DNA from 3 places in the Pseudoalteromonas sp. MelDa3 genome. Region 3 is predicted to be linked to each of the others. Evidence: predicted binding sites of a transcription regulator. Region 3 holds the regulator's gene; each other region holds the start of a gene.
What was found. The regulator sigma-54, encoded in region 3, starts transcription at its own class of promoters, with help from an activator protein. The targets are predictions, from matches to a motif close to GTTGGCACGNNNNTNGNNT.

Region 1: the regulator sigma-54 is predicted to act here: its motif matches at 3,771-3,789, upstream of flgJ (flagellar assembly peptidoglycan hydrolase FlgJ).
Region 2: the regulator sigma-54 is predicted to act here: its motif matches at 3,123-3,141, upstream of CXF89_RS01675 (BON domain-containing protein).

Annotation. Positions count from the first base shown of each region.
Region 1 is NZ_PJBR01000002.1:69,373-76,690, reverse strand. Features, by position in the region: gene flgL (flagellar hook-associated protein FlgL) at 1-647, opposite strand, end outside; gene flgK (flagellar hook-associated protein FlgK) at 650-2,716, opposite strand; gene flgJ (flagellar assembly peptidoglycan hydrolase FlgJ) at 2,718-3,734, opposite strand; gene CXF89_RS00750 (flagellar basal body P-ring protein FlgI) at 3,907-5,001, opposite strand; gene flgH (flagellar basal body L-ring protein FlgH) at 5,013-5,696, opposite strand; gene flgG (flagellar basal-body rod protein FlgG) at 5,713-6,501, opposite strand; gene CXF89_RS00735 (flagellar basal body rod protein FlgF) at 6,523-7,266, opposite strand.
Region 2 is NZ_PJBR01000006.1:22,072-29,389, reverse strand. Features, by position in the region: gene CXF89_RS01695 (alpha-amylase) at 1-786, opposite strand, end outside; gene CXF89_RS01690 (tRNA1(Val) (adenine(37)-N6)-methyltransferase) at 943-1,641, opposite strand; gene srmB (ATP-dependent RNA helicase SrmB) at 1,717-2,943, shown strand; gene CXF89_RS01675 (BON domain-containing protein) at 3,215-3,535, shown strand; gene CXF89_RS01670 (PDZ domain-containing protein) at 3,947-4,198, shown strand; gene CXF89_RS01665 (mechanosensitive ion channel family protein) at 4,332-5,288, opposite strand; gene yaaA (peroxide stress protein YaaA) at 5,410-6,189, opposite strand; gene tal (transaldolase) at 6,415-7,318, shown strand, end outside.
Region 3 is NZ_PJBR01000007.1:110,761-118,078, reverse strand. Features, by position in the region: gene lptA (lipopolysaccharide transport periplasmic protein LptA) at 1-301, shown strand, start outside; gene lptB (LPS export ABC transporter ATP-binding protein) at 298-1,023, shown strand; gene CXF89_RS02425 (RNA polymerase factor sigma-54) at 1,093-2,592, shown strand; gene hpf (ribosome hibernation promoting factor) at 2,619-2,906, shown strand; gene ptsN (PTS IIA-like nitrogen regulatory protein PtsN) at 2,911-3,363, shown strand; gene rapZ (RNase adapter RapZ) at 3,382-4,227, shown strand; gene CXF89_RS02405 (HPr family phosphocarrier protein) at 4,270-4,542, shown strand; gene mgtE (magnesium transporter) at 4,673-6,031, shown strand; gene CXF89_RS02395 (protein disulfide oxidoreductase) at 6,088-6,639, shown strand; gene CXF89_RS02390 (YgiQ family radical SAM protein) at 6,832-7,318, opposite strand, start outside.

The sequences.
Region 1 (7,318 bases), on a different contig from region 3:
ACATAAACAGTGCCTTTAGTAATATTATTTGTAGGTGTTGTTGTTGGTATGTCTGCTTTATTATCGAGTACATTTAGTCTGGCATCTGTTTTTTCAAATGTATCAAAGCCGTTATCACTCGCTTTAATTGATACCCCTTCAGCTATAGTTATTTGGTGCTGGCCTTGGTCGCCATTATAGGTGTACTCACCCGCTGCAGAATCAAACTGATAAGGCTGCGTGCTGTCTTGGTAGCCTGAAAATATGAATTTCCCGTCTTCTGAGCGGGTGTTCATTAAATTAGCTAACGTTTGTTGAATGCCACTAAGCTCTGATGCAATCGATTTTAAATCGTCTTTGGTGTAAACACCATTACCAGCCTGAATAGTGAGCTCTTGCGCTTGTTGTATATTACTATTTATGCTTTGTAATACGCTTTCTTCAGTTTCTAGCCTGCCGGTAAGCTGGTCGATATTTTTAGTGTATTGCTCATTCGTTTGTATTTTATTTGAATACAGCATAGCTTGCGAAATAGCAGCTGGCGCTTCTGAGGTGGTTAAATACTTTTCACCAGTTGTTACTCGCTCTTGAGCATTTGCAACACCTTGTTGGTTGTCGAGTATTTTATTTATGTTGTTTTGGTACATTAAATTATTTGATAAACGCATAATTACCTCGCCGCATTTAATAAGGTGTCAAAAATTTCTTGAGCTGCTGCTAAAACTTGAGCTGATGCTGAATATGATTGCTGAAAACGCAGTAAATTTGCAGCCTCTTCATCAAGGTTTACACCCGATAGTGATTCGTACCATGCCTCAGACTGCTCTGCTAATGCATTAAACGCACTACCGCTTGTTATTGCTTGACCAGTTATAACGCCTATATCACTCACTAACCCTGAATAAGCTTGGTTGAACGTTTTATGATTGTCGGCCGTTGCTGTTGTTTCTACATTTAAACGGACTAACTCACCATTCTGTAAGTCAGCTAATTTTAAACCATTACGGTTATCATCAAAGCCGCCTTCGTTAAACTCAAGTGTAAAGGTGTCGCCTGTTGCTGGAGTGCCTTCTATGTCAAAATCAAAACCATAATCGCTGTATGGCGTTCCTGCTTGAGATAAAACATTATTACCTGGCGGTGGAATAATAATTGTTGTTGCCGTATTATTTTCATCAGAAATTTGATATTCGTTTGCAGTGCCTGTTTTTACTAGGGTAATACCGCCATTGGTCAAACCGGGAGCGGTGGTAAAACCACCCGATGTCACGCTTGTTACTTCTCCCACTGAAATAGTAGCGGTGCCTATATTATCTATACTGTTAGCAGTACGAATAGGCGATGCTAGTGCTAAATCTTCTGCGCGCCCTGTTGCAAGCGTAATGCTAGAAGCCGAGTCAGAATTAAGCTTAATTTGAAACTGATCTCCCACGTTACCTGTTTTGGTTGTATCTATATTTAATTGTAGTCCGAAGGAGTCTTTTACCGTTGCTAATACTTCTGGTGTTGTAGCTGTTGCCGCTTGATAAGGGACTGCATTTCGAATATCGTCTGCATTTATGATCCCATCAGCTGGGATATCTGCAACTGATGGGTCACCTAGCGGTTCGCCTTTATTATCTACCGGTTGAATAGAAACCGATGTCGCACTCGTATAAGTAATAATAAAGTCACTTGCCGGAAGCTCACTGCCCTTACCAGGCTCTACAGTTGCAGTCATACCGGCATCACCAGTATTCGCTTGATACGCATAAGCGCCAACGGTAGGTATATTAAAAATATTACCACCTAGCTGACCTGTTGCATCCATACCCAATTTGTTTTGCTCGTTAAATGCGTCGGCTATCGCTAAGCCCATTTGACCAATTTGGTTTTGAGCAGGGACTAATATGTCATCTCTAAAAGCGAGTAAGCCGCCAATTTTGCCTTTAAGCTTGCTTACATCAACTTCAAGCGGCACTGCTTTGCCACCATTAACGTCAAGCGTGAATTCTTTAAAGTTAGGATCGGGATCCCCTGTCATCGAGAATAAGTTAAATGCGCCATTTTGCATAACAACTGCTTCGCCTGTGCCCATAAAAACGAGTTTTTCGCCATTTGGACCATCAAGCGTTTCTATGTCTATTAGCTCTGATAAGTCGCGTATTGCTTTATCGCGTTCGTTATAGGTAGAGCTTGCATCTGCGGCATTATTAGTGCCATTAACGGCTGCAATATTTTGATTTAGCGTACTAATACTTTGAATGAGTGAGTTTGCTTCGTCTGAAAAAATTTCAAGCTGCTCGTTCACTACACTTTTTTGATCAAGCACGATGCCCGAAAGTCTATCCATTTGATCAATTAAGCTTTGCGCGTCGGTCATTACTAATGAGCGAGCAACGGTAGATGACGGTTGATTAAGCGCTTCTTGTACGTTATTAAATAAAGAGTTAATGCCTGTAGATAGGTTATTAGACTCTTCAGAAAAAATAGTATCAACTCGATTTGCCTCAGTAATAAACTGATCGAAAAACGATTTATTAGAGGTGTCACGATTTAGCTGTGACTGAGCAAACTCATTTAGTAATCGGTATGTTTCGCCTCGCCCCACTTGGTTATCAACCATAGTGGTAAACTCTGTACGCTCGCGCACATAGCCTTCGGTATTAACATTGGCGATGTTTTTACTTGTCGTTTGCAGTAGCTCCGAACTTGCTCTAACCCCAGAACTGGCAATGTTTAATAAATTAAACGACATGTTACTCTACTCCTTGGCGGATCACGTTTGCCGCAATGTCTTTTAGCTGGCTGCTATTGAGCACATTTTTTATTTTGCTGGCATAATTTGGATCGGTTGCATAACCTGCTTTTTGTAATGAATCTAAAAAGTCATTTGGTTTTGCTGTATTTTGTAATGCTTCTTGGTAGCGTGGGTTTTGCGTTAAAAAATCAACGAAGTCGTTCACGCTATCTTTAATTGAATCGTAGGCTCTAAAGCTTGCTTGTTTTTTAACGGGTGTGCCTTGCTCAAACTCAAGCGTTACTTTGCTTGCTTTATCGCCTTCCCAGCTTTTATCTGACTTAATATTAAATAAGTTATTTGAGCTGCCACCGTCACTTTTATTAATAATGTGTTTACCCCAACCGGTTTCAAGTGCCGCTTGAGCAACCATTACCGCTGGGTTTAAACCTATTTTTTGCGCTGCAGTTTTAGCGTGTTCCCACACTGAACTTACAAACTCTTCTGCATTTTTAAATGTTGGGCTATCGGTTTTAGACTCTGCAGTATTAACCTTAGGCTCAGCAATATCGGCTTTAGTACTTTTAACGATAAGATCGGGTTGCTTATTTTTTTGCTCATGAGGAAGAGCGGATCCGACTTGCGTATCGCTGAAAATATCGTTAGTTGTTCTAAGCACCGAACCTGGCATAAAGTTTTTAGACTCAGGCGATAACTGCTGAACAATTAAATCGGCAAGGCCTAACGAGCCATTTGATGAAAGCTCTGTTGAAAGTTGCTGATCGTGCATTTCTTCAAAAAACTTTACGCCACTTGAATTAAATGGGCTGTCTTTGTCTTCAAATGCTTCGTTAGCTTTGCGCATTCCTTTGAGCAGCATTTGCGTAAAAATAGCTTCAAATTGTGCGGCCGCTTTTTTAAGCGCAGCTTTAGAGGCATCAGTTGATGCATCGCCACTGGTTAAGGCTTCTTTACGAAGTGAATCTAAGTTGCCTAAATCAAAAAAGTTTTGTTTATCGAGGTGATTAGTTTCCATCGGCTTTTTGACACAAAATGAATAATGCAGTTAAAAATGCAAAAATTGAGCCACTACCGATAAAACGAGGAAGATAAAAATAATAAACTTAAGTTGCTGTAAATAAAAAGCCCTATATCTTGTTTCAAAAATATAGAGCTTAAGTAATACGTTATTTATTGACTTGAGTTATTTATATAACAACTAACTGCCCGTTAATTGCGCCGGCTTCTTTTAGTGCTTCTAAAATAGCCATTAAGTCACCAGGCGCTGCGCCTACTTCGTTAATTGCGCGAACTAAATCGTCAAGGCTTACACCTGGATTAAATACAAAGGCGCGCGAGTCGTCTTGGTTTACATCAATAATACTTTGCTGTGTGACAACTGTATCACCGTTTGCTAGCGGGTTTGGTTGTGACACATTTTGTTGCTCTGCAATTGTTACTGTTAAGCCACCATGAGTTATAGCCGCAGGCTGAAGCTTAACGTTTTTGCCAATGACAATTGTACCGGTACGCGAGTTAACTATAATTTTAGCGGCCATATCAGCTGGCTTAAATTCTAAGTTTTCGAGTGTCGATAAGTACGATACACGCTGGGATGCATCGCGTGGTGCAATAACACGGATAGAAACAGAATCAATTGCTTGTGCGCTATTTGGGCCAACTAGGTCATTAATTGTTTTTTCTAGGCGTTTTGCCGTTGTAAAGTCTGGGCGGTTTAGGTTGAAGGTAATGTAATCGCCTTGCATAAATGGGCTTTCTACAGTGCGTTCAACTGTTGCGCCATTTGGTATACGACCAACTGTAGGGGTGTTAATTACAACCTTACTACCATCAAGGCCTTGTGCGCCTAAGCCACCGACAATTAAGCTACCTTGTGCAATAGCGTATACGTTACCATCTACCCCCTTTAAAAAGGTTTGTAGTAAAGTACCGCCACGTAAACTGCCTGCACTACCAATAGAAGAAACCGTAATATCTATTGTTTGTCCGGGCTTTCTAAATGCAGGTAATTCTGCATGCACAGCAACAGCGGCAACATTTTTAATTTTAGGACTTTGAGTTGAGGGTAGCGTAATACCAAAGCTGTTCAACATGCCTCTAAAACTTTGTTGTGTGTATGAGTTTTGCTCGCCAGTGCCTGGTAAACCAACCACTAAGCCATAACCAACTAATTGGTTAGAGCGTACGCCTTCAACCATAGACACATCTTTTATGCGCTCAGCACTGGCAGTAAACTGCCAACCTAATAACACAACTAAACATAAAGCTTTAAGGCTATTCATGTTGTTACCCTCTAAAATGGAAACAGCGAACTGCTAAAGAAACGTGTAAGCCAACCAGGACTTTGCGCTTCTTGCGTTTGCCCTTTACCTGAGTATTGAATACGTGCATTAGCAATGCGGTTTGATTCAACCGTATTATCGGCGCTTACGTCTTGAGGGCGTACTAGCCCTTCTAAACGAATAAACTCTTCACCGGTATTAAGCGTTAGCCATTTTTCGCCGCGAATAACTAAGTTACCATTAGGTAAAACGCGCATTACATTAACCGAAATATCGCCCACTAAGCTGTTTGACTGGTTTGATTTTGAATCGCCCGTAAACGACGAATCGCTACCAATGCCAAACTGAATACTATCGCCACCTATATTTACAGGTAGACCACCTAAGCCAATCACTGGGTCTAAGCTTGCGTCGGTTTCTTTGTCTGTTTCTGTTTTAGCGGCTTTTGTTGCTTGAGTAGACTCTTGCAATTTAACCGTAATTATATCGCCAGTACGTAGCGCTTTTTTATCAGAATATAAGTCGTTTGATGTATGAGTATTAAACAATGAACCTGTGGCTACCAGCGGCTCTAAAATAGGCTCGGGGTACATAGGTGCGTAGTAAGGGTCGTCCTGCACTACTTCACTATTTTGCGTAGACATACAGCCACTTAAAAATAATGTGCCCGCTGTAAATAAAATAATATTACGCATAATTCCCCCTACTCTATTAAAGCTGTTGATTGATATAACTCATCATTTCGTCAACGGCCGAAATTACTTTTGAGTTCATTTCGTAAATACGCTGAGTTTCAATTAGGTTTACGAGCTCTTCAGTTACATTTACGTTTGAAGTTTCGAGTGAGCCTTGAATAATGCTACCTAACCCTTCAACACCAGGATTACCTTGTACCGGCGCACCACTTACAGCGGTTTCGGTATAAAGGTTTTGACCAATTGGCTCAAGGCCCGACGGATTAATAAAATCACTAATAGTAAGCTGACCAATGACCACGTTATCAGCTTGGCCTGCAACACGTACAGATACTTCGCCGTCTTGCGAAACCGTAATTGATTGCGCGTCATCAGGTACATTCATTTCTGGCTGAATAACGTAACCTGCTCCCGATGTTACAATTCGTCCATCGCCATCGGTAGTAAACTGACCATTGCGCGAGTAAGCAATATTGCCATCTGGTTGCAGTACTTCAAAAAAACCTTCACCAGAAATCATCCAATCTAGTGAATTTTCGGTGGTCAACATGTTGCCTTGCGTAAACTCTTTTTGGTTAGCTACAACTTTAGCACCCGCACCTAACATTAAGCCCGATGGCATTTCGGTATCTTGCGATGAACGACCACCTGGTTGATTAATATTTTGATAAAGTAAATCTTCAAATATAGCGCGGCTTTTTTTATAGCCTACGGTACTCGCATTCGCTAAATTATTTGAGATAACCGATATATCGGTTTGTTGAGCGTCTAGCCCAGTTTTACTGATCCACAATGCTGGATTCATAATCGTGTCCTCACTTTAAAGTTAAACTATGCGTAATAACTGATCTTGACGCTCGTCAATTTCTTCAGCTGTTTTCATTAATTTCACTTGTAATTCAAATTGGCGCTGGTGGCTTATCATGTCGACCATTTCGTGAACAGGGTTCACATTAGACATTTCAAGCGAACCACTTAAAACTTTTACATTGGCAGAGGTATCTACTGTTACATTTGCTTTTGGTCTAAATAAACCATCGTTACCTTTTTCGAGCTGTGAGCTATTTGCTTCTACTACTCTAAGCGTGTCTATTTCTTCTAAAAAGTTAGCTGGAGCGCCTTGTGGTCGAACTTGAATAGCGCCATCTTGGCTAAACCCTATTTTTTCGACTGGGACAGGTAAAATAACAGGTCCCCCTTCGCCAATAACTTGACGACCATGACTGGTTACGAGCATGCCTTGAGCAGTAACGTTTAACGTACCCACTTTTGTGTAAGCTTCATTACCGGAGGCATCTTGCACAGCAAGCCATGCGTTATCGCTCATCGCGATATCTAAGTCTCGCCCGGTTTGAACAATGCCACCCGATACCATGTTAGAACCCGGACGCTCTTGCATTGAAAATACTCGTGTAGGCAAACCTTCGCCAAACGCTTGCATAGAACGCGCCTGCGCAAAGTCAGCTTTAAAACCCGTTGTATTTGCATTTGCCAAATTATTGGCTTTTAAAGCAAGCCCTTGTAGGCTTTGCTTAGCGCCAGAGGCCGCAATGTAGACCATTTTGTCCATAGTATCGACTCACATAAAAAATCTCTGAACTTACAAATGCAAAATAGATGCC
Region 2 (7,318 bases), on a different contig from region 3:
AAGCGAGCCGTTTCTAAAAGTGTTACCAAGCTCAGTGCTATATTTAAATTCAGTTACTAAACCTGTGCTTAAATATTCAGAGGCACCAACAGCCTCCCCACCTTGATCGATCACTTCTTGAAAAACCACTGGCGAGCCATTTACTTTGGCCATTAAACTTTGGATATCGCTTGCTGCAACATGTTTAGAAGCATCAAACCGAAAGCCTTTTACGCCAATAGCTTGTAAGTCGTTAATATATGCTGCAATGGTATTTTGCACATAGTTTGAAGCGGTATCTAAATCGGCAAGTCCAACTAGTTCACAGTTTTGTACTCGGTAGCGATCGTTGCCATAATCAGAGTTATTAATGGTACAACTTTCATGAAAATCTTGTGGGCTATAAATAGGAAAGCTTTTATTACCAAAGCTATTTCCGGCTGTGCCTGTGCCACTTCCTGCTGCCATATGGTTAATAAGCGTATCAACGTAAATATCAACCCCAGCTGCACTACAGCGATTTACCATATCGATAAACTGTGCACGGTTTCCGCCACGACTTTGCAGTTCATAACTTACTGGCTGATAACGTGTCCACCATTGGCTTCCTGTAATGTGCTCATTAGGTGGCGAGACCTGTACTGCAGCGTAGCCTTTTGGTCCTAGGTATTGCTCACATTCTTGCGCTACATCTTGCCAATTCCATTCAAACAAATGTACAAATGTGGTGGGCGTAGCAGTCGCAATGCTAGGTAAGAGCAATCCTAGGCTTAAACCTGCGGTGGTGATTATTTTATTGAGTTTCATAGTGTGTGATCCAATTGTTGAGCGAGCAAAACAACTACTCGATGTTATTTACAAGTGGTTAACACTAGATTGGTAATTGATTAAATAAAAATTGAATACGTATGCATAATAGGTAAATTATCCTTTATTACTAGATAACCTACATAACTAGGCAATTTACATTTTCAAATAAAATGCTTTGCACAGGGCTATATAATCAGCAGTGTAGGTATTATCTAAGTTTCTAATACACAGGGTTGATGATTCTATATCGCTTTTTACGTAGCTAAATGTCATTAAACTGCGGCTAATATCTTTGTTGGGCGTGGATTTTACTTGGCAATGAGTATTTAAATAAAGCCCATTTTGAATAGCAAGCTCAATAAATAATGCGCCTTCAACGCTTGGGAGTATTAAGCTAAAGCGGGAACCACTATGGCTTAAATGTTTAAAGGCATTAATTAACTCTTCAAAACTTAATCCGTCGGTATGGCGTGCGGCATTACGCGCAGCATTATCGCCTTTTAAACTGTGATTAAAATACGGTGGATTAGAGATAACCACGTCAAATTTAACTTCACTACTAAAGCGCTGAATAGTTTGGTGCGTAATACTTATAGTTGGCCACGGACTATTAGCTACATTTTGTAATGCTTGGGTATAGGCGCTTTCGTCAATTTCTACCGCAGTTATATCAAGCTCATTACTGCGCTGCTTACACATTAGTGCTAGTAAGCCGGTGCCGGTGCCTATATCAAGTAATGACTTTACGCCGCTTAAATTAGCCCATGCACCAAGCAAAATGCCATCGGTAGAAACTTTCATTGCACAGTGGTCGTGTTCAACTTTAAATTGTTTAAATACAAAACCAGACATTTTTTCACCTTTTCATTCACCAAGCGCAGCATAGCGCGTATAATCAGGGTAATTGTCCCTTATTTTAGACACTCTATGCAATTTTCTGAATTTGATCTTGATAACAAGCTACTCGATGCCATTAATAAAATGGGCTACGAGACGCCAACCAGCATTCAACAACAAGCTATTCCTGAAGCACTACAGGGGCGCGATATTTTAGCATCTGCGCCTACTGGTACAGGTAAAACAGCGGCATTTTTAATTCCGGCTATTCAGTACTTACTGGATTTCCCACGTCGTGACCCTGGTTTTGCGCGCGTACTCGTTATGACCCCAACTCGTGAGCTGGCTTATCAAATTCATGAACAATGTGAACTGCTAGCTAAACGCACACACCTAAAAATTGGTGTAGTAACAGGCGGTATTAACTACGGCACGCATAAAGAAATTTTTGAAAAAAATAACGATATTTTAATCGCCACACCAGGTCGATTAATGGAATACCTAGAAACCGAAAACTTTCATGCTGAACATGTAGAAATGCTTATTATTGATGAAGCAGATCGCATGTTAGATATGGGTTTTAAAAAGGAAATGAGCCGTATTTGTGACGAAGCTAAAAATCGTCGCCAATGTTTTTTATTCTCAGCAACACTTGAAGGTGACAGCGTAGAAAGGTTTGCTGAAAAAACATTAAACGACCCAGCTCTATTAGAAGCCGAATCGTCACGTAAAGAAAAGGCTAAAATTCACCAATGGGTACATTTAGCCGACGATTATCATCACAAACTTGAATTATTAGTTAATACGCTAAAAAATCCTGACGTAACTAAAGCGATTGTGTTTGTTAAAACTCGCGAACGCTTAGAAACATTGATTGGCGAACTTACAACTAACGATGTAAAAGCAGCGTGGTTACGCGGCGAAATGCCACAAGACAAACGTATGAAAGCCATGGAAAACTTCCACAGTGGCAAAACAAGCATATTAGTTGCTACCGACGTAGCTGCACGTGGTATTGACGTATCTGATATCAGCCACGTTATTAACTTTGATATGCCGCGTACTGCCGACGTATATGTACACCGTATTGGTCGTACTGGCCGTGCTGGTAAAAAAGGGATAGCAATATCGCTAGTTGAAGCACACGATATTGGTATTTTATATAAAGTAGAGCGCTACGTTGAACAAAAATTAAAACGCCGTGTAATTAGAGGTGTCGAGCCACAGCATAAAGAAGCTAAGCCACCTGCTAAAAAGCGTAAAGATCCAGTAAAAATGAAAGCCAAGAAAAAGGCTAAGGTTAAAAAGAAAAAGTAACCTAAAACATTTTTATACTAAGCCGGCTTTTGTCGGCTTTTTAATGCAAGCTTTATAGCTCTGTCACTTGTACCTGTTACATATGTAACCCAAGCATGTAACTCATACTCATTTAAATGTAATTTTTGCCCACCTGAATTCCCACTTAATAAAATCCCCTTATATTTCATAGCGTTAATATTGGCACCGAAATTGTAACTACAAAGATAACCTAGCCGATGGAATTTCCATATTGTGGCTGCACTATTCACCGTAATGTAAGGATTAAGTTATGAACCGCTTCAAGTTAACTATCGCTTTAGTATCATTTTGTTGTTTATTTTTATTAGCTTGCGCTACAAAGGTAAGTGCAGCAACCAACATGGCCGTAGTAAGCAGTGTAGCCACTCAACCTAACTTACAACAAGCTATCACCAACACCCTACGAACTAATCCTAACCTAGCGTTAAGTGATATTCGTGTGCAGGTAAAAAATGGTGAAGTAGATTTATATGGTGAAGCACAAACTGGTTTTCAGCGCGCACTAGCTCAAAAGTTTTTAGAAAATATGGATGGCGTAAAAATCATTCGTAATAAAATTAGCGTTATTTAATACGCACCACATAAACTTATTTGTATAACTAATTCATAAGCGCGGCTTGTTACTCCAACACAAGCTGCGCTTTTTTATACCCTGTTTAAGGCGAGTTTAGCTGTTGAGTACAAAGATAAAATAAAACCTATGTAATGCAATTATTCCTCCCACCAAAGCGATAGCCCCACTAATACCAAACATACTACTGGCTTGGCTAATAGAACAAGTTACATCAGCATTAGTCACCATCCTCGTTTTAGTACAGCTATCTAAACAATTGAACCAACAGATCGTTTGGTTACTGTTTAACTTATAAATATAAGCGCGCAACTCTACGAACTTGTTATGCGTAAAAAGAAGCTAAAAATGACACCCTAATTTTTACACTATTGTTTATATTCAGTTTTTGTAATGCTGAAGAAGAGTGATTTGGATTTGATGCTAGCGTGGCTATCTCTGATTTTTAGCCTTGAAATAAACTCAGTTAATTTTGTAAAGGTTTACACAGGTTCTTCAGCCGATCGAGCGGGACTGAAAGAGGATGATTTAGTTATTGAAATAGATGGGGGTGCTATTCCAAAGTATGCTGCAAAGGTAGTAAAGAAGTCGGTGGATAAACACTACTTTTACTTATTAAACACTCCTATAGTCAGAGAACTGATCAGCATTGATATTCAATAGACACAACACTAGGTATTTAACTTTTGGCTAATAATCCGTTTATAAAAACCAACAGCGCAATTTTACTCTGTAAAAACGCGCTGTTGGTAAGTAACTATTTCCCAATGCTTTTGCCTAATGAGCTTTAACTAAATTACTCACTTTGGTTAGAGTCAGTCCCCTCACCACTGTCTTTATTTGATGATTGCTGGCTTATTTTATCGCTTATCATGGCATCGAGTTTTTCGCCGCCTTTAATACCAAAATCTAAAGTACGAATTGGGAATGGAATACTAATATCAGCTTCATCAAGTGCCTGCTTAACGGCAACAACACCTTTGTGGCGTACCGTCATAAAGTCAGGCTCGCCTGGGTATTTAATCCAAAACCATACCAGTAAGTTAATGCTGCTGTCACCAAAACCTTCGGCGTATACTGCGGTTTCGTCTTTACGTATTACGAAATCAAATTCATTTATTTTTTCGACGATGACGTCTTTTGCTTTTTCTATGTCGTCGCCGTACGAAATACCTACGGGTACCTCTATGCGCCTAACACCTAAAGTGGTGTAGTTTTTTAGTACGTTCCTAAATAATACTTTGTTTGGTACCAGTATTAACTGCCCGTAAAAGCTCTCTATTAGCGTGTTACGTAGGTTTATAGAATGTATTGAACCAAACACATCATCGGTTTCTATTACGTCACCTGTTTTAAATGGCTTACGTACACCCATTGCTATACCAGCAATTAGGTTTTCGGTCATGTCTTGAAACGCAAAACCAATGGCTAAACCCACAATACCCGCACCAGCAAGTAACGAAGTTACGGTGCCTTTTAGCCCAACAAAATCGAGCGCTATAAATAAACCTATACACAACACAATAACTTTAAAAATTGACGCCATTAAGTCGGCAATTTGTGTTGAGTCGAGAGAGCGGCGTAATATGTTTTTCATCAGCTTGCCAGCAAAGCGCGCCAATATTGAAAACACAATTGCGATCAGTATCGCAACTATAAAATTAGGGATATGGCTTATTACAACATCAAACCACCCTCCGAGCTTTTCTTCTATTAGTTTTTCGGCTTCGTCAATTGACGGAATGCTGATCATTTTATTTGCACCTATTTAATTAGTGTTCTCATTAATATTAGATGAGATTGCAAATATAACGCCAACATCAAAAAAGCCATGCAATGCATGGCTTTTAAATTTTTTATTTAAGCTTATAAACCTAATTTTGTTCGTCGCGCATAAATACCGGCTCAAGCTCTTTAACTGTTGCCTCAGGGCTAAAGTAATAACCTGCTACCTTAAACTCTTTAAGTTGGCTTAACTGCGTTACTTTATTTTCGATAATGTAGCGCGCCATCATGCCGCGTGCTTTTTTAGCGTAAAAGCTAATTACTTTGTATTGACCGTTTTTACAGTCTTTAAAGTGTGGGGTAATAATTTGCGCATTTAATGCTTTTTTATCTACCGCTTTAAAGTATTCGTTTGAAGCAAGGTTAACTAAGTATTGCGCGTCTTGTGCTTTTAATACGTCGTTTAGTTTGTTCGCTATTACGCTGCCCCAAAACTCGTATAAGTTTTTGCCACGCGAGTTTTCAAGCTTGGTGCCCATTTCAAGACGGTAAGCTTGCATTAGATCAAGTGGTTTTAATAACCCGTATAAACCCGAGAGAATACGCAAATGGTTTTGTGCGTAATCAAGCTCGCTAGCTTTAAGCGTACTTGCATCTAAACCGCCATATACATCGCCATTAAAGGCAAGTGCGGCTTGTTTAGCATTATTTTGTGTAAACGGTTGTGCCCACTCGCTAAAGCGCGCAGCGTTAAGTCCAGAAAGCTTATCGCTAATTTTCATTAAACTGCCAATTTGCGCTGGTGTTAGTTCACGGCATACTTTCATGAGCTCTTCGCTGTGCTCTAGTAATTCAGGCTGAGTGAACTTGTCTGTTGCGGGTGGCGTTTCGTAATCAAGATTTTTTGCAGGTGAAATAACAGTGATCATAGTTAGCTATTGACTTGTAATTTATTTAGTGTCAATTTCAACATTAAATGAAACGAAAAGCACGTTTTGTTTAAATAAATCCTCTCTTAATAACCCATGCATTGCCGTTTTTTTATTGATAAGGACATAAGACCTATCAAGCATTGTCACACTGTTGCAGTATGGATTGTATATATTAAGAGTGATTAGATTTTTCTTTTAACTTGCTTGGAATGAGGAAAGCAAATGACTTCAGCTCTACAAAGGCTAAAACAACATTCATCTATTGTGGCCGACACTGGTGATATTGAAGCTATTAAAAAGCATCAACCAGAAGATGCAACTACAAACCCGTCACTTTTATTAAAAGCGAGCGAGATTGAAGCATATAAGCCTTACCTAGATAAAGCTTGGAGCTACGCAAAAGAAACCGAGCAAGAGCCTGCTAAACAACTTGAACTAGCATGTGATTACTTTGCCGTATTACTTGGTAAAGAAATTAGCGAGATTGTACCAGGTTATATTTCTACTGAAGTAGATGCACGCCTTTCGTTTAATACACAAGCTACAATTGATAAAGCACATACCCTACTTAGCCTTTACGAAAAAGAAGGTGTAAGCAAAGACAAAATTTTAATTAAAGTAGCGTCTACGTGGGAAGGTATTAAAGCCGCTGAGCAGCTAGAAAAAGAAGGCACTAAATGTAACCTTACTTTATTATTTAGCGATGCCCAAGCTCGCGCGTGTGCCGATGCAAACGTATTTCTAATTTCGCCATTTGTTGGTCGTATTTTAGATTGGCACGTTGCTAACGGTATGGAAAAACCAACAGATCCGCTACAAGATCCAGGTGTTCAGTCTGTACGCAGCATTTTTGAATTTTACAAACGCCATGACTACAAAACAGTTGTGATGGGTGCAAGTTTCCGTAATACAGGCGAGATTATTGCACTTACAGGTTGTGACAAGCTAACTATTAGCCCTAATCTTTTAGAAGATTTAGGCAACCTTGAAGGCGCACAAGAATATTTGCTTGAAAGCGATGTTCCACAAGAGCCAAAACCAGAGCCACTTACAGAAGCGCAGTTCCGTTGGTTACATAACCAAGATGCTATGGCTACTGAAAAACTAGCTGAAGGTATTCGCTCTT
Region 3 (7,318 bases):
ACAATTATTAATTGCTACAGGTAGCCCTGCGTACTTTGAAGAAAAGCAATCAGATGGCACGACTATGAGCGCCAGTGCTGACGAAGTACGTTATGATGTATCTAAGCGTTTTTTAACGCTTGTTGGTAATGCACAAGTATCGCAAGCGGGACAAAAAATAAATGCTAAAAGCATTACCTACGATATAGAGCAGCAGCTAATCAGTGCCGAAAAAGATGAAAACTCAACTGACCGCGTTCACACAATTTTAGTGCCAATCGAGACTAAAAAAAGTAAAAAAAGCGACAAAGGTCAACCATGAGTACATTAAAAGCTGAACTATTAGCAAAGAGCTATAAAGGCCGTGAAGTTGTAAAAAACGTCGGCCTTGAAGTCAAAGCTGGCAGTATTGTTGGCTTACTTGGCCCTAACGGTGCAGGTAAAACCACCACGTTTTATATGATAGTAGGACTTGTACCTAGCGACAAAGGTAAAATATCGATAGACGATAACGATATTACTCTTTTACCTATGCATAGTCGTGCTAGATTAGGCATTGGCTACTTACCGCAAGAGTCTTCAATATTCAGAAAGCTGACTGTTTATCAAAACTTAATGGCCATTTTAGAAACGCGCAAAGAGTTAAATAAACAAGCTAGAGAAGACACTCTCGATAAATTATTAGATGAATTTAGCATACAACACATTCGTGATAGCCAAGGTATGGCATTGTCAGGAGGCGAACGTCGTCGTGTTGAAATAGCACGTGCGCTGGCAGCAGATCCTAAATTTATATTACTGGATGAACCATTTGCAGGTGTTGACCCGATTTCGGTATTAGACATAAAGAAAATAATAGAACATCTTAAAAATCGTGGGATTGGTGTATTAATTACCGATCATAACGTAAGAGAAACCCTTGATGTTTGTGAAAAAGCCTACATTGTTTCTCATGGGGAGCTGATTGCATCAGGTACTCCAGAACACGTATTAAATGATAAAACAGTACGCGATGTTTACTTAGGCGAGCAATTTAGGCTGTAACATTTACGCCATGTCTTTAAGCATCTGCTAGTATTAATTATAACAACATAAAAGGATTGTTAGAGATACATGAGGCAATCACTACAGCTGCGCATGGGCCAGCAACTTACAATGACTCCACAGCTGCAACAAGCTATTCGTTTGTTGCAACTCAGTACATTGGATCTCCAGCAAGAAATACAAGAAGCTCTCGACAGCAACCCGCTATTAGAGGTTGAAGAAGCAGACTATTCAGAAGACGCTGCAGGTAAAAACGAGCAAAAAGCAGATACAGATGACATAACTGTTAGCGCATCTGCCGATGATGCTCCAAGTGAATACGAACAAGATAGTGGTGAAGCACTTGCAAAAGACACGCTAAGTGACGACATGGCTATGGATGTTAGTTGGGATGAGTACATGAGTGCCGCCCCAGCAGCATCATCGGGTCCGATGCCTGAAGACGAATCAATATACCAAGGCGCCTCTACTGAAACGCTCCATGAGTATTTAATGTGGCAGTTACAACTAACGCCATTTAGCCCTACAGACGAAGCTATTGCTATTGCGATTGTAGAAGCCGTCGATGATTCAGGTATTTTAACACTAAGCTGCGAAGAGATTTTAGAAAGCTTTAATCAAGAAAACGAAGATGATAACGAAGTCGAACTTGATGAAATTGAAGCTGTATTAAAACGCATCCAACTGTTTGATCCTGTTGGTATTGCTGCACGTAGTTTACAAGAGTGTTTGTGTATTCAGCTTAACCAGTTTGATAAAGAAACACCTTACATTAATGAAACAAAAATGATTTTAACCGAGCATATTGATTTATTAGCTGCTCGTGACTATCGTACATTAATGAAGAAAACTAAGCTCAAAGAAGAAGAGCTTAAGGAAGTAATGACATTAATACATACTCTTAGCCCTAAACCTGCAGATACTATTGTAAGAGAAGAATCTGAGTATGTTATTCCTGATGTGTCAGTTAAAAAAATTAAAGGCCGCTGGGTTGTTGAGTTAAACCCAGACAGCATGCCTAAAATTCGTGTTAATAGCCAATACGCGGCAATGTCTCGCACTGTAAAATCCAGTGGTGACAGCCAGTTTATTCGCTCGCATTTACAAGAAGCTAAATGGTTTATTAAAAGCTTAGAAAGTAGAAACGACACGCTATTAAAAGTAACAAATTGTATTGTTAAGCAACAACAAGGCTTTTTTGAACACGGTCCTGAAGCCATGAAACCAATGGTTTTAAATGATGTTGCTGAAATGGTAGAAATGCACGAATCAACAATTTCGCGCGTAACAACCCAAAAGTATATGCACACACCCCGTGGTATATTTGAGCTTAAATATTTTTTCTCAAGCCATGTAAGCACCGAAAACGGTGGTGAATGTTCATCTACAGCAATCCGTGCGCTTATCCGAAAATTAATCGCAGCAGAAAACTCAGCAAAACCATTGAGTGATAGCAAAATAGCGGATATATTGGCTGAGCAAGGAATTAAAGTAGCGAGACGTACAATCGCAAAATACCGCGAATCTCTGGCTATTCCACCGTCAAATCAACGTAAAAGTTTGATTTAAGACGCAAAAAAAAGAGGGTAATGCTTATGCAACTAAACTTAACTGGTCGTCACGTAGAATTAACCGATTCACTAAGAGACTATATTAATACCAAATTTGCGAAGCTAGAAAGACACTCTGATCATATTAATAATGTTCATGTCATTCTCGATGTAGAAAAATTAAATCAAAAAGCAGAAGCCACCATACACGTAAGCGGTGCTGAGTTATTTGCCTCTACAGAACATCAAGATATGTATGCCGCCATTGACTCGTTGATCGACAAGCTCGATCGACAAGTAATTAAACACAAAGAGAAGCTTGCTCGACACTAATATGATGAAATTAAGCTCACTTATATGCCAGGACTGCAGCAAAGCTGCGGTCCTTTTTAATAGCAAAAAAAGAATTTTAGAGTTCATTAGCGAACTTGCTCACGACAAACTTCCGTATTTACCGCAACAAGATATTCTTAATGCTTTAATGAGCAGAGAAAAATTGGGTAGTACAGGTATAGGGCGTGGCATTGCCATTCCTCATGGAAGAATGAGCGGTGCAGAAGAGCCTTTGGCTTTAGTACTCGTTAGCGAAACTCCAATAAATTTTGATGCAATCGATAATCGCCCTGTTGATATTTTCGTCGCACTCATCGTACCAGATGGCGATAACCAGCAGCACTTAAAGACTCTAGCAACTATTGCTGATAAACTAAACAACAAAGATTTTTGTAAACAGTTACGCAGTGCAAAATCAGATGCTGAGCTTTACCAAGTTATTGTCAATCAATCATAGTTTTATAAAGGGTGTTAAATGGAGTTAATTATCATAAGCGGCCGTTCTGGTTCTGGAAAGTCGGTTGCTTTACGCGTTGTAGAAGATTTAGGTTATTATTGCGTAGATAATATTCCAGTTAACTTGCTTCCTTCATTAGTTCGCAGTGTGTCTGATAGCTACGATAAAATTGCTGTTAGCATTGATGTGCGGAACATCCCTAAACAACAAGATGAATTTAACGATATTCTTGAATACTTGCCTGGCTTTGCAAAACCTACGTTATTTTATTTAGATAGCGACGATCAAACATTGATCAAACGTTTTTCTGAAACTCGTAGATTACACCCACTATCAATTGACTCGTTGCCTCTTGATTTAGCCATCAAAAAAGAAAAAGAATTACTTGATGTATTAATCACCCGCGCCGACTTTATGATAGATACGACTGATTTAAGCGTTCATCAACTTGCTGAATCTATTCGTGAAAAGATTTTAGGTAAAAAAGATAAGCAACTGATTGTCACGTTTGAATCGTTTGGTTTTAAACACGGCATACCAAAAGAAGCTGATTATGTATTTGATGCACGCTTTTTACCAAATCCACATTGGGAACCTGAATTAAAACCTTTAAATGGGTTAGATCAACCCGTTAAAGATTATTTGGCCAATCACAGCATAGTGCAAAAATTCACATGGCAAATTCAAACATTTGTACAAACGTGGTTACCGCACTTAGAGCGAAATAACCGCAGTTATTTAACCATTGCCATTGGGTGTACTGGCGGACAACATCGCTCTGTATATTTAGCGCAAACTATTGGTGAAAGTTTTGCAATGACACATCCCAATGTAAAAATTCGCCATCGCGAACAAGAAAAATAATATAGCTGAATAATCACCTGTTCAGCTTAGGTAGAGTAAGTTATGCATTGTGAAGACACTTTTTTAATAAAAAACAAATTAGGCTTACACGCCAGAGCAGCTACTGTGCTTGCGCAATTAGCAGTACAATTTGATGCTACAATCACATTATTCCAAGATGACAAAGAAGCCGCAGGCGATAGCGTACTTGCACTAATGTTACTTGAAAGTAGCCAAGGAAAAGAAGTTAAAGTTGTATGCAAAGGCCCCGATTCTGAGCAAGCTTTGCATGCTGTTGGAGAATTAATAGCACAACGTTTTAATGAACAAGAATAAACAGTTATAAAAATAATGCTCGCATTACTAATGCCCCAACTAAAACAGATATATAAAATAAATACGGTTAGTAACGCCAGTTAACTCACCTCTCCCCATAAAGTAATATAAAAATTTATAAAGGACGCCAATGCCTGAAGCTTTTGAACAAGATTACCCACTACAGCAACTAAAACAGGTGACTAAGTCACTCAATAGTGGTCAATTTGTTCAAGTTAGGCGCATGCTCGCAAAAACAGCTCCTTGTGATACCGCATTATTATTAGAATCATCACCGCATAAAATTCGCCGACTCCTTTGGCAGTTGGTTGATCCTGATGTGCAAGGCGATGTTCTTGAAGAACTCTCAGAAGATGTTCGTTTAGGCATTATTGCCCAAATGGAACCTAAGCACATTGCAGCCGCAACAGAAGATATGGGCCACGATGACTTAGGTGAAGTATTACGTAGTCTGCCAGACACCGTCTATAAAGACGTTGTTAGCGCGATGGACATTCAAGACCGTGAACGTGCAACACAAGCACTTTCGTATCAAGAGCGTTCTGCTGGCGCGCTAATGAACACCGATACGGTGACCATTCGCCCTGATGTTACGCTTGATGTTGTACTTAGGTATATTAGGCTACGTGGCGAGTTACCAGAAGGTACCGATGACTTGTACGTTGTTGATAAGCATAACTGCTTTATAGGCGCTTTATCGCTGAGTACATTATTAACTAACCCGCCAGAAAAGATTGTTCGCGATTTAATGGATGAAGATTGTGAATCCATTCCAATCTCAATGGATGAAAGTGAAGTCGCGCAATTATTTGAACGTCATAATTGGATATCGGCCCCCGTAGTTGATGATAACGATCAGCTCCTTGGTCGTGTCACTATCGATGACATCGTTGACGTAATCCGAGAAGATGCTGAGCATAGTTTGTTGGGCTTAGCCGGTCTTGATGATGAAGAAGATACCTTTGCGCCAGTACTAAAAAGCTCTAAAAAACGCTCAGTCTGGTTAGGTGTCAACTTACTAACTGCACTTGCAGCTGCTTTTGTAGCTAGCTTTTTTGAAGGCACTTTAGATGTGCTCCCTATTTTAGCTGTACTAAACGGTATTGTCCCTTCTATGGGCGGTGTTGCAGGTAGCCAATCATTAACGCTTGTTATCCGTGGTATTGCGGTAGGTCATATTAATCAAACTAACCAACGTTTCTTGATGATGAAAGAGCTTGCTATTGGCGCGTTAAACGGTGTTTTGTGGTCGTTGTTAATAGCAGGTGTTATTGCCCTATGGCAGTGGGACTTTATGCTTGGTGGCGTACTCGCCTTCGCTATGTTTATGAACTTAGTGGTGGCAGGTGTTGCTGGTGCGAGTATCCCTATTATTCTTAAAAAGATGAATATAGATCCCGCTCTTGCAGGTAGTGTAGTTTTAACTACAATTACAGACATTGTGGGTATATTCGCCTTTTTAGGTACTGCTACCTGGTTGCTGGTTTAAATTAGAAACTTTTGCAAATAACTAAAGTAAAAAACACTTAGAGTAAAGCTGCAACTATGACAACGGATACCAAAAATAAAAAAGACACACCTAAAAAAACGCCAAAACAAAAAGGCTTATCAATATTAAAAAGTGTGTTGATATATGGTTTCATATTGTTCGTAATTTATAACGCTGTAAATTGGTGGCGACAACCTGTTATGCCAGCAAATCCTCAATTACAATTAATAGATTATAAAGGGCAAAACATTGATTTGTCAGCAATGAGCCAAGATAAACCAACACTTGTCTATTTTTGGGGAACTTGGTGCCCTATTTGTAGCATTACCTCCCCTTCCATAAACGAACTCGCAAACGAGAATAACTACCCTGTCGTGAGCATCGCAATAAAATCAGGCTCGGATCAAAAACTACATGAGTATCTAAATGATCATGGCTACAGTTTTACCACTGTCAACGATCAACACGGTGAGATATTTGCCGATTGGCAAGGGCAAGTCACGCCATCTTATATAATCTTAAAAGATAATAAAATGACGCAAGGGCTAACAGGCATTCAGCCGTTATGGTCACTTAAATTACGTTTGTGGTTATCATCAACGTTTTAAGAAAAAACTAACTGCAAGTATATAGGCACTAAATATGTGCTATCTCAAGAGGGGTTTCTAAAAGCTCGCTCTTTATCACCTACAATAATATAGATAATAAAGAGCAAGGTTTACTTAATTTACATATTAAAAAGGTTTTAAAAAACCTTAGCGTAATTAAACTAATCTACTAGTTGTTATTAGATTGAATCACTAACGTGTACTTTGACGATTACCGCCTACTTTTGGTTTAGTGTTTGCCTTTTTAAATTGGCTAAAACCGGTATGTCGCGTTAGTGCAGGACGTCCGCCTTTACTGCCACCTTTACCTGCTTTTTCATCACGCCCTTCTTCAGGCACTAAACAGTTAGGCCCTTTACCAATTAAATTAGCTTTACCCATTTTACGCAGTGCTTCACGTATCATCGGCCAACCTGCTGCATCATGGTAGCGTAAAATAGCTTTATGTAATCTACGTTGGCGAGCACCTTTAGGTACTGGAACAACTTCTGTATTGTTTTTTATATTACGTAAAGAGTTCATTTCTGTGTGGTAAATAGTCGTCGCATTAGCCATCGGTGATGGGTAAAAATTTTGTACCTGATCAAGCTTAAAGTCGTTTGATTTAAGCCATAAAGCCATGTTTACCATGTCTTCATCTTTTGTCCCTGGGTGAGCAGATATAAAGTAAGGAATTAAA